2 linked regions of the Pyxidicoccus trucidator genome follow. The protein of the gene in region 2 binds, or shares a complex with, the protein of the main gene of each other region. Links are inferred from orthologs where the notes say so. Each region holds a gene or a part of one and is shown on either strand. Other genes may lie near its edges.

Evidence for each region.
Region 1: the proteins of carA (region 2) and carB are in contact, whole or in part, in a solved structure (PDB 1KEE), measured with the Escherichia coli proteins. The link is inferred for Pyxidicoccus trucidator from one-to-one orthologs.

Annotation. Positions count from the first base shown.
Region 1 is NZ_JAAIXZ010000031.1:86,468-90,325, forward strand. It holds carB (carbamoyl-phosphate synthase large subunit), read left to right. Parts: upstream 1-391; coding sequence 392-3,658; downstream 3,659-3,858. Other genes in the region: G4D85_RS46400 (hypothetical protein), read right to left, coding at 1-267; G4D85_RS46410 (NADH:flavin oxidoreductase), read right to left, coding at 3,733-3,858. UniProt on the Escherichia coli protein: Large subunit of the glutamine-dependent carbamoyl phosphate synthetase (CPSase).
Region 2 is NZ_JAAIXZ010000024.1:139,745-147,333, forward strand. Bases 2,408-5,406 are described here. They hold carA (glutamine-hydrolyzing carbamoyl-phosphate synthase small subunit), read right to left. Parts: upstream 4,470-5,406; coding sequence 3,345-4,469; downstream 2,408-3,344. Other genes in these bases: pyk (pyruvate kinase), read left to right, coding at 2,408-2,602; G4D85_RS42800 (DUF7986 domain-containing protein), read right to left, coding at 2,663-3,328; G4D85_RS42810 (dihydroorotase), read right to left, coding at 4,469-5,406. Outside these bases: G4D85_RS42785 (hypothetical protein), read left to right, coding at 1-85; G4D85_RS42790 (bifunctional nuclease family protein), read left to right, coding at 193-978; more of pyk, read left to right, coding at 1,202-2,407; more of G4D85_RS42810, read right to left, coding at 5,407-5,782; G4D85_RS42815 (aspartate carbamoyltransferase catalytic subunit), read right to left, coding at 5,779-6,672; lepB (signal peptidase I), read right to left, coding at 6,797-7,589. UniProt on the Escherichia coli protein: Small subunit of the glutamine-dependent carbamoyl phosphate synthetase (CPSase).

The DNA of each region.
Region 1 (3,858 bases), on a different replicon or contig from region 2:
CGGTGCGACCGGTGCGCTGCTCCGCTGCCTGGGCGGCGGCGCGGCGGGTGCCGGTGTCGGTGTCGCGGGAGCAGGCGCCGCGGGCTCGGGAGTCGCTGTCGCGGGAGCGGGCGCCGCGGGCTCGGGAGTTGCCGCCGCGGGAGCGGGCGACTCGGGCGCGGGCGTTGGAGCGGCCTCGGCGGCCTCGGGCGTCGTGGGAGCGGCGGGGGCCTGGGCGAGGGCAGGGGACGCGAGGGAGAAAATCAGGGCCAGGGACCAGCGGCGCATGGAACCTCCGAAAGGGGGCGGAGCGTAGCAGAGGCTCGCGCATGGGGCCCGGGCTCCGTGCGAGCGGACAGCCCCGAATACAGTCCGTGCATGTCGCGGCGGAGGTTGGTATGGGGGCCCCCCGATGCCCAAGCGTACCGATATCCGCAAGGTTCTGGTGATTGGCTCGGGCCCGATTGTCATCGGGCAGGCCGTCGAGTTCGACTACTCCGGTACTCAAGCCATCAAGGCACTCCGGGACGAAGGCGTGGAGGTGGTGCTGCTCAACAGCAACCCCGCCACGGTGATGACGGATCCCGAGTTCGCCCACCGCACGTACATCGAACCCATCACCGTCGATGCGGCGGAGCGCATCCTCGCCGCCGAGCGTCCGGACTCGCTGCTGCCGACGATGGGCGGCCAGACGGCGCTCAACCTCGCCAAGGCGCTGGCGGAGCAGGGCATCCTGGAGAAGTACGGCGTGCGCCTGATTGGCGCCTCGCTGGAGGCCATCAACAAGGCCGAGGACCGGCAGCTCTTCAAGGCGGCCATGCAGAAGATCGGCGTGGCGCTGCCCAAGAGCGGCTACGCGACGACGCTGGACCAGGCCATGGCGCTGGTGGAGGAGATTGGCTTCCCCTCCATCATCCGCCCCTCCTTCACGCTGGGCGGCACCGGTGGCGGCATTGCCTACAACCGCGACGAGTTCGAGGCCATCTGCCGCTCGGGCCTGAAGGCCAGCCCCACCTCCACCATCCTGGTGGAGGAGAGCGTGCTGGGCTGGAAGGAATACGAGCTGGAAGTGGTCCGCGACTCGGCGGACAACGTCATCATCGTCTGCTCCATCGAGAACCTGGACCCCATGGGGGTGCACACGGGTGACTCCATCACCGTGGCGCCCGCGCAGACGCTGACGGACCGCGAGTACCAGCGGATGCGGCAGGCGTCGCTGGCCATCATCCGGGAGATTGGCGTCGACACGGGTGGCTCCAACATCCAGTTCGGCATCCACCCCAAGGACGGCCGCATGGTCGTCATCGAGATGAACCCGCGCGTGTCGCGCTCCAGCGCGCTGGCGTCGAAGGCCACGGGCTACCCCATCGCCAAGGTCGCCGCGAAGCTGGCGCTGGGCTACACGCTGGACGAGCTGCGCAACGACATCACCCGGGACACGCCGGCCTCCTTCGAGCCGACGCTGGACTACGTGGTGGTGAAGATTCCGCGCTTCAACTTCGAGAAGTTCCCGCACGCGGACCGGACGCTGACCACGAGCATGCGCTCGGTGGGCGAGGTGATGGCCATTGGCCGCACCTTCCCCGAGGCCTACATGAAGGCGCTGCGCTCCATGGAGCTGGGCCGCGTGGGCCTGGAGTCGCCGGACCTGCCCGACGAGAAGGAAGAGCGGGAGAAGGTGCTGCGCGAGGCCCTGCGGGTGCCGCGCCCGGAGCGCCCGTGGTTCGTGGCGCAGGCGTTCCGCGAGGGCATGACGGTGGAGGCGGTGAACGCGCTGTCCCACATCGACCCGTGGTTCCTGCGCTACATCGAGATGCTGGTGCGCGAGGGACAGACCCTCCAGGAGTACGGCCGGCTGGACCAGCTCCCGGACGACGTGCTTCGGCAGGCGAAGGCGCACGGCTTCTCCGACAAGTACCTGGGCAAGCTGCTCGGCTACCCGGAGGAGGAGGTTCGCGCGCACCGCCACTCGCGCAACATCCGTCCCGTCTTCAAGCGGGTGGACACCTGCGCCGCGGAGTTCGAGGCGTACACGCCCTACCTGTACTCCACCTACGAGGAGGAGGACGAGGCGCCGCCCACGGACCGGCAGAAGGTGCTCATCCTCGGCAGCGGCCCCATCCGCATCGGCCAGGGCATCGAGTTCGACTACGCGTGCGTGCACGCGGCCTTCGCGCTGCGCGAGGCCGGGTACGAGACGGTGATGGTCAACTGCAACCCGGAGACGGTGTCCACGGACTACGACACGTCCGACCGCCTCTACTTCGAGCCGCTGACGATTGAGGACGTGCTCGAGGTGTCCCAGCGCGAGAAGCCGGTGGGCGCGATTGTCCAGTTCGGTGGGCAGACGCCGCTGCGCCTGTCGGTGCCGCTGGAGAAGGCGGGCCTGCCGATTCTGGGCACGTCGCCGGACGCCATCGACCGGGCGGAGGACCGCGAGCGGTTCTCGAAGCTCATCGAGAAGCTGGGGCTGACGCAGCCGGAGAACGGGGTGGCGCGCAGCCACGCCGAGGCCTTCAAGGTGGCGGAGCGCATCGGCTACCCGGTGATGGTGCGGCCCTCGTACGTGCTGGGCGGCCGGGCGATGGAGACGGTGTACGACCAGGCCAGCCTGGAGCGGTACATGCGCGAGGCGGTGAGCGCGTCGCCGGAGCACCCGGTGCTCATCGACCGCTTCCTGAAGGACGCCATCGAGGTGGACCTGGACCTGGTCGCGGACCGGACCGGGGCGACGATGATTGGCGGGGTGCTGGAGCACATCCAGGAGGCCGGGGTGCACTCGGGTGACGCGGCGGCGACGCTGCCGCCGCACTCGCTGTCGCCGGACCTGGTGGAGCGGATGAAGGACCAGGCCATCGCCCTCGCGCGCGAGCTGGGCGTGGTGGGGCTGATGAACGTGCAGTTCGCCATCCAGGGGAAGACCATCTACATCCTGGAAGTGAATCCGCGCGCGAGCCGGACGGTGCCGTTCATCTCCAAGGCCACGGGCGTGGCGATGGCGAAGATCGCCGCGCTGTGCATGGTGGGCAAGACGCTGAAGGAGCTGGGCGCGACGCACGAGCCCGAGTTCAAGCACGTGGCGGTGAAGGAGAGCGTGTTCCCCTTCGCGCGCTTCGCGGGCGTGGACGTCATCCTCGGGCCGGAGATGAAGTCGACGGGCGAGGTGATGGGGCTGTCGGACGACTACGCGTCGGCCTTCGCCAAGAGCCAGCTCGCCGCCGGGGTGCGCCTGCCGAAGAGCGGCAAGGTGTTCATCTCGGTGAAGGACGACGACAAGCCGGCGGTGGTGGACCTGGCGCGGCGGCTGCGGAGCATGGGCTTCTCGCTCATCGTCACCGCCGGCACGCTGGCGTACCTGGCGACGAAGGGAATCGACGCGCAGGTGGTGCAGAAGGTGAAGGAGGGCCGGCCGAACATCGTCGACAAGATTGTCGACGGGGAAATCGTGCTGGTCATCAACACCACCTTCGGCAAGCAGGAGATCTCCGACAGCTTCTCCATCCGCCGCGAGGCGCTGATGCACTCGGTGCCGTACTACACGACGGTGCAGGCGGCGCGCATGGCGGTGGGCGCGCTGGAGGCGCTCAAGCGCGCGGACCTGTCCGTGAAGCCGCTCCAGGAGTACCTGGGCATCACCGGCGGCAAGCCGACGGGCGCGGGCAAGGGTGGCAAGCGGTAGCGGCCTTCACCCGGTGAAGTGACGCGCGCGGCCCTGCTCCTCCTGGGAGTGGGGCCGCATGCGTTTGGGGCGGCTCAGGCGGCGACGAAGTTCTTCCACTGCCGCATGTAGGTGATGAAATTCTCGGAGAGGCCCTCGCCCCGGAGCGTCTCGGGAGCGACGGGGGGCCGCTGGATGTCGCCACCGCGGCGGATGCGCTC
Region 2 (7,589 bases):
CGACGACCTCGACGAGGATGAGGACGAGGACGTCGACGACGACGAGGACTACGACGACGACGACGGTGAGGACGAAACCCGCTGAAGCCCGCCTGCCTGCCCTCCTACCCGGGGGGCATGGCCGTCTCACCGGGAGGGGCGTGCCCGGAGCGGCGCCCTCCCGGGGGGGTACCGGGTGCGTAGCTTAAGGGTGTGAAAACGCCCAACCGCGCCACCCTCTTCGTAGCCCCCCTCTCCGCAGTGGTCCTGGCGCTGGGAGGGTTGCTGCTCCTGCCTGCCTTCAGCTCGGCAGGTGCCGTGGCCGCGGCGGTACCCGCGGCGAGTTCTCAGCCCTGCATCACCGACGATGGGGACGACCCCAAGGCCTGCGCCGAGCTCGTGGAGCTGGAGGTGCAGGACGTGGTGCCGCTGGTGGAGGCGCAGACGCACGCCGTCGTGCTGACGACGAAGGACCGCGACATCGTCCTGCCCGTCTTCGTGGACGAGGCCTCGGCGGTCTCCATCGCCTTCCGGCTGGCCGAACGCAGCCCGCCCCAGCCGCTCGCCCAGGACCTGCTGGACGACGTGGTGAAGGAGCTCGGTGGCAAAGTCACCGAGGTCCGCATCGATGACCTCCGCGACAACGTCTACTCCGGCCGCGTCTTCCTGGAGCAGGGCAAGCGCAAGATGACCCTGGACGCGCGCCCCTCGGACTCCATCGCCATGGCCCTCACCAGCCACGCCCGCATCCGCGTCACCCGCAAGGTGCTGACGCTGGCCGGCATCAGCCGCGACGAAATCGAGGGCATGCAGGGCGGCCCCGGCGTGGGTGGCAGCGGTGGCATGGACACGGAGGAGGGCGTGCCCCTGCCCCTGCCCGGCATGCCTGGCGCGCCCTCGCAGGGCCAGCCGCCGCCGCTCGACATGGACCTGGACTCGCTGCCGCCGGGCCACCCGCCCGTCACGCCCCAGGGAACGGGCAAGCAGATCGAGCTCTAGGCCGCCGGCCCCGGCTACCGGGCGCGAGGACAGGTGAAGATGCAAGAAAGCCCGGCCCCCCCTCCCAGGGAAGCCGGGCTTTCTTTCTCTCTGACGTCGAGAGCACAAAAGAAGACGCGAGGGCCCGCCGGTGTGGCGGGCGCCTCGCGTCGAGGCGGAAGGATTGTCCCGTGAGCGAGAGACTGTCAAGCCGCCCTCCCGGACGCCTAGGATGCCCGCGCATATGCGCAAGGCGAAGATCATCTGCACCCTCGGGCCCGCGTCGGACACACCGGAAGTCATCGAGGGCCTCATCCGCGCCGGCATGAACGTGGCGCGGCTGAACTTCTCCCACGGTACGCACGAGGAGCACCGCCAGCGGGTGGCCATCATCCGCAAGGTGGCGAAGCGCCTGGGCACGCCGGTGGCCATCCTCCAGGACGTCCAGGGGCCGAAGATCCGCCTGGGTAGGTTCGACGGCGGGCAGCTCACCGTGAAGCCCGGTCAGACGGTGACGGTGACGACGCGCGCGGTGCTGGGCCAGGGCTCGGTCATCCCCACGCCCATCAAGTCGCTGGTGAAGGACGTGGTGCGCGGGGACGACATCCTCCTGGACGACGGCCGGGTGCGGCTGCGGGTGATGAAGGTGCAGGGGCCGGATGTCACCTGCCGCGTGGAGGTCGGCGGGCTGCTGAAGGACAAGAAGGGGCTGAACCTGCCGGGCTCGCCCATGTCCGTGCCCACGATTACCCGCAAGGACATCGACGACCTGGCCTTCGGGCAGGAGGTCGGCGTGGACTACGTGGCGCTGTCCTTCGTGCGCTCCGCGGCCGACATCCACAAGGCGCGCGAGCTGGTGAAGAAGAACAAGACGCCCCTCATCGCGAAGATTGAAAAGCCCCAGGCCGTGGACGCGCTGGAGTCCATCGCCGAGGCGGCGGACGGCATCATGGTGGCGCGCGGCGACCTGGGGGTGGAGATGCCGCTCGAGCAGCTCCCCGCCATCCAGAAGCGCATGGTGCGCGAGGTGAACCGCCGGGGCGGCCTGGTCATCGTCGCCACGGAGATGCTGGAGAGCATGGTGAGCAACCCGCGCCCCACCCGCGCCGAGGTGTCGGACGTGGCCAACGCCATCCTCGACGGGGCGGACGCGGTGATGCTGTCAGGCGAGACGGCGGCGGGGCGCTACCCCATCGAGGCCGCGGCCACCATGGCGCGCATCGTCGAGGAGACGGAGCGGGGCGTGGTGCGGCACCAGCACCACTCGCCCTTCGAGCGCTCGGAGGACATGGGGACGGGCGTGGCGGCGGCGGCGGTGGCGGCGGCCACGCAGCTCAACGTCGACACGATTGTGGCCTACACGGAGAGCGGGCACACCGCGCGCCTCATCTCCGAGTTCCGGCCCAACGCGCGCATCATCGCCCTCACGCCGAGCGCGGACACGGTGAACCGGATGGCGCTCTACTGGGGCGTGACGGGGCACCAGGTGGGCCGGGTGACGTCCACGGACGGCATGCTCAAGCAGGTGCGCAAGCTGTGCCGCGATGAGGGCCTCTGCAAGACAGGCACGCTCGTGGTGGTGGTGGCCGGCGTCCCGCTCAACGTGCCTGGCAACACCAACCTCATGAGCATCCACCGGGTCTGAGCGGCGGGCGCCCTGCCCTTCCCCGGGCCCGCGAGTCGACGCGGGCCGGGGCAGGGAGACTCAGAGCACCTTCTGCTCGAAGTCGTAGATCTTCTCCACGGGGAGCTGGCGGTAGCGCTCCACGTTGAGGGCGCGGCGGGCACACTCCCAGACGAGCTCGTTGGGGGTGCGTGCCGGCTCCTTCTTCTTGCGGCGCTTCACCTCGGCCTTGATGGGCTTCACGGCCACGCGCGGGTGGTAGCAGAAGGCGGAGGAGAACAGCAGGTGCCCGCCGAAGGGGAGGAGGCGGGCCTCGATGATGTCCCCCGTCTCCAGGCCGGCGATGTGGCGGCGCTCCGTCACGTCGAAGTCCTTGCCGGAGTACAGCTCGCGCAGGCGGACCTCGCCCTTGCCCAGCTTGCGGACCTCGAAGAGGCCGTGGACCGTCTCCGTGAAGCTGCGGAAGGCGTTGGCCTCCTCGGGCGGAGCGTTGGCCAGGCGCTGCTCGTACAGCTCCGCGGCCGGCGTCTTGCCGGTGAGCGGAGAGACGCGGTCATAGAGGTAGTAGTCGAGGAAGGACGCCATCCTCAACTCGAAGAGCTTGTCGTCCTCGAACACCTCTCCCGTCAGGCGGAAGTAGTCCGCCTTGGCGGCGAGGAGGTCCTCCTTGCGAGGCTCCGCGCTGCCGAAGGCGATGAGCTGATCCAGATACGGCTGATACGAAAGCGGTGACAGCGGCGAGTCCATAGGGCGGTCTGCCATCCTACTCCGCCATCAGCTTCGCGAACCGGCCGAAGAGATAGCGCGCGTCATGCGGGCCGGGCGAGGCCTCGGGGTGGTACTGCACGCTGAAGGCCCGAGCGTCCGGGACGGCCAGGCCCTCCACCGTGCCATCATTCAGGTTGATGTGCGTGACGACGGCCAGGCCCTTGAGGCTGGCGTCGTCCACGGCGAAGCCGTGATTCTGTGCGGTGATCTCCACCTTGCCCGTCGTCAAATCCTTCACGGGCTGGTTTCCGCCGCGGTGGCCGAACTTCATCTTGTACGTCCGGCCGCCCAGGGCCAGGGCCATGATCTGGTGGCCGAGGCAGATACCGAACACCGGCACCTTGCCCAGCAGCGCCGCCACGGTGCGGTCCGCGCCCTTCACGGCGGCCGGGTCCCCGGGGCCGTTGGCCAGGAAGACGCCGTGCGGCTTGCGCGCCAGCACCTCGTCCGCCGTGGTGGTGGAGGGCACCACCGTCACCCGGCAGCCCTGGTCCACCAGGAAGTGGAGCATCGACTTCTTCAGGCCGTAGTCGTACGCCACCACGTCGAAGTGGAGCTTCGCCTCGGGCTGCTTCTCACCCACGCCGGTGAACACGTCCGGCGACGGCGTGGTGAAGGTGTACGGCGCCTTCGTGGACACGCCGGTGGCCAGGTCCAGCCCCTCCATGCCGCGCGCCGTCTTCGCGCGCTCCACCAGGGCGGCGGGGGACAGCCCCTCGCTGGAGATGACGCCCATCTGCGCGCCGTGCGTGCGCAGGTGGCGCACGAGGCGGCGGGTGTCCAGGCCCTCGATGCCGGCGACGCCGTTGCGCTTGAGGTACGCGTCCAGGGACTCCTTCGCGCGCCAGTTGGACGGCTGCTCCGTCAGCGCGCGGACCACCATGCCCACCGCGTGGACCTTGGAGCCCTCTTCGTCCTCCGGGTTGGCGCCGACATTGCCCATCTCCGGGTACGCCATGGTGACGATCTGCCCGACGTACGAAGGGTCCGTGAGGACCTCCTGGTAGCCGTACATGGTCGTGTTGAAGACCACCTCGCCCACCATCTCGCCGACCGCGCCAAAGGCCCGGCCCTCGAAGGTGGTGCCATCCGCCAGCGCGAGCACTGCCTTCTTCGTCATCACCGCGACTCCTTGCCCGGGCCAACCTGGCCGTTCTCGAACACCTTGCGACCGCCGACCCACGTCTGCACCACGCGTCCCTTCTGCTTGCGCCCGTGGAAGGGGGTATTCCGGCTGCGGGAATAGAACCGGTGGGCGTCCACCGTCCACTCCTCCGTGGGGTCCACCACCGTGACGTCCGCCGGGGCCCCGGGGGCCAGGTGACCGCCCGGCAGGCTGAACGCCTGGGCCGGCCCGTGCGTCAGCAGCTCCACCGCCCGCGTCGCGGTGAGCACGCCCGCGTGGACCAGCTCCAGCGTCAGCCCCAGGGCCGTCTCCAGCCCGACGATGCCGTTGATGCCCTTCTCGAACTCCACCAGCTTGTCCAGCACGCCATGCGGCGCGTGGTCCGTGGCGATGGCCTCCACCGTGCCGTCGGCAATCGCCTCGCGCAGGGCCTGGACATCCCGGTCCGAGCGCAGCGGGGGCGCCATCTTCGCGTGGGTGTCGTAGTCCCCCACCGCCCGGTCATCCAGGATGAGGTGGTGCGGCGTCACCTCCGACGTGACGCGCAGGCCGCGGCGCTTCGCCTCGCGGATGAGGCGCACGCTGCCCTCGCAGGACACGTGGGCCAGGTGCAGCCGGGCGCCCGTCTCCTCCAGCAGCACCAAGTCGCGCGCCACCATGGCCACCTCCGCCGAGGCGGGGATGCCGCGCAGGCCCAGTCGGGTGGACGTGGCACCCTCGTGCATGGCGCCGCCGGCGGACAGCGTCAGGTCCTCCTCGTGGACCATGATGGGGACGCCGAACTGGGTGGAGTACTGGAGCGCGCGCCGCATCAGCGCCGCGTTCATGACGGGGCGCCCGTCGTCGGTGATGGCCACGCAGCCGGCGGACACCAGCTCGCCCATCTCCGCCATCTCCTCGCCCTTGAGGCCCTTGGTAATGGCCCCGGCGGGGTACACGTGGCAGAGGTTCGCCGCGCGGGCGCGGGACAGCACCAGCTCCGTCACCATGCCGTTGTCGTTGACGACCTTGGTGTTGGGCATGGCCACCACGGCGGTGAAGCCGCCCGCCACCGCGGCGCGGCAGCCCGTGAGGACGGTCTCCTTCCCCTCCTCGCCCGGCTCGCGCAGGTGCACGTGCAGGTCGATGAAGCCCGGCACCACCCACTTGCCGTTGGCGTCGACCACCTCGGCGCTGGCGGGCACTGGCAGCGGAGCCTCGGAGACCTCCACCACCTTGCCGTCGCGCACCAGCACGTCGCGCACGCCGTCCACACCGTTGCGCGGGTCGATGACGCGGCCCCGCCGGAAGAGCACCGTGGAGCTCATGACGCGCATACCTCCAGGATGGCCCGCCGCACGGCCACGCCGTTGGACACCTGCTCCAGGATGACGCTGCGGGCGCCGTCCGCCACCGACGGAGCAATCTCCACGCCGCGGTTGATGGGGCCCGGGTGCATCACCACCGCGCCCTCCTTCATCCGCTCCTCGCGGGCCGCGTTGAGGCCGAACAGGCGCGAGTACTCACGCGTGGACGGCAGGAAGTTCTCGCTCATCCGCTCCAGTTGCAGGCGCAGGCACATGACTGCGTCCGCCTGCGGCAGCGCCGAGTCCAGGCTGTGTGTCACCTCCGCGCCCATCGCCTCCAGCCCTGGCGGCATCAGCGTGGGCGGGCCGCAGAGCACGACGCGTGCACCCAGCGCCCGGAGGCAGAGCAGGTTCGAGCGCGCCACGCGACTGTGCATGATGTCGCCGAGGATGAGCACCGTGCGCCCGTCCAGCGAGCCCCACCGCTGACGCAGCGTGAAGGCGTCCAGCAGTGCCTGCGAGGGGTGCTCGTGGGTGCCGTCACCGGCGTTGATGATGGCGCAGCGCACGTGCTTCGCCACCAGGTGCGGCGCGCCCGAGGACCTGTGCCGCATGACGATGACCGTCGGCCCCGTCGCCTCGATGTTGCGCGCGGTGTCCAGCAGCGTCTCGCCCTTGGAGACGGAGGAGCCCGTCTGGGTCCAGTTCATCACGCTCGCGCCCAGGCCCTTGGCGGCCATGTGGAACGAGGTGCGCGTCCGGGTGGAGTCCTCGAAGAAGAGGTTCGCCACCACCTTGCCACGCAGGATGTTCGTGGCGTCCGGTCTGCCGGGCAGGTGCGCCTGGGCTCTGTCGAGCAGGGCTTCCAGCTCGTCCCGGCGCCAGCCTTCGATTCCAAGGAGGTGTCTCATGGCCGGGGGCGCCGCGTACCCCGCGCCGCACGGCGCGTCAAGCACCGTGCGTGGAACGCCGGGTCGCCTGACTTCCGGGTGTGCGTCAGCGGACCGGCAGGCCGGTCGCTTCCGGGGGTGTGCTTCAGCGGACCGGCTCGAAGAAGCGGTCCACCCGCAGGCCGGTGCCGCCGAAGAGGCCGTGCAGCAGGCCCTCGTAGCCCAGCGACAGCCACACCACCATGGCCTTGCCCTTGATGTGGCCGTACGGCACGTACTCCGCCTTGCCCCGGCCGGTGACGCCCAGGCCATGGCGGCTGTCCGCGCTGTTGTCCCGGTTGTCGCCCATGACGAAGACGTGCCCCGGGGGGACCTCGTAGGGGCCCTCGCGAGCGGGCATGTGGGCCAGCGTCTGCAGCGCCGCGTGCGTCACCCCGGACAGGTCCTCCTCGAACAGCGCCTCGGACTGGTCGTACCAGCGGCCGTCGTCGGTGATGTTGTGGACGACGTAGTCGGTGGAGATGACCTTGCGCGTCTGCGGCTTGCCGTTGATGTGGATGACGCCGTCGAGCACCTCCACGGTGTCACCGGGCAGCCCCACCACGCGCTTGATGTAGTCCTTGGACTCGTCCACCGGGTTGTTGAAGACGATGACGTCTCCGCGCTCCGGCTTCCGGACGATGACGAACGGCACCACGTTGGCGAACGGGACGCGCACCCCGTAGATGAACTTGTTGACGAAGACCTGGTCGCCAATCTGCAGCGTGGGGAGCATGGAGCCGGACGGAATCCGGTACGGCTCCACGATGAAGGTGCGGATGACCAGGGCGATGAGCAGCGCCTTGCCGAAGCCGCCCACGAAGTCCATGGCGGACTGCTTGCGGAACGGGCCCAGGTGCTTCGCGGTCAGCTCCTCCAGCCCCTTGAGCTCCTCGCGC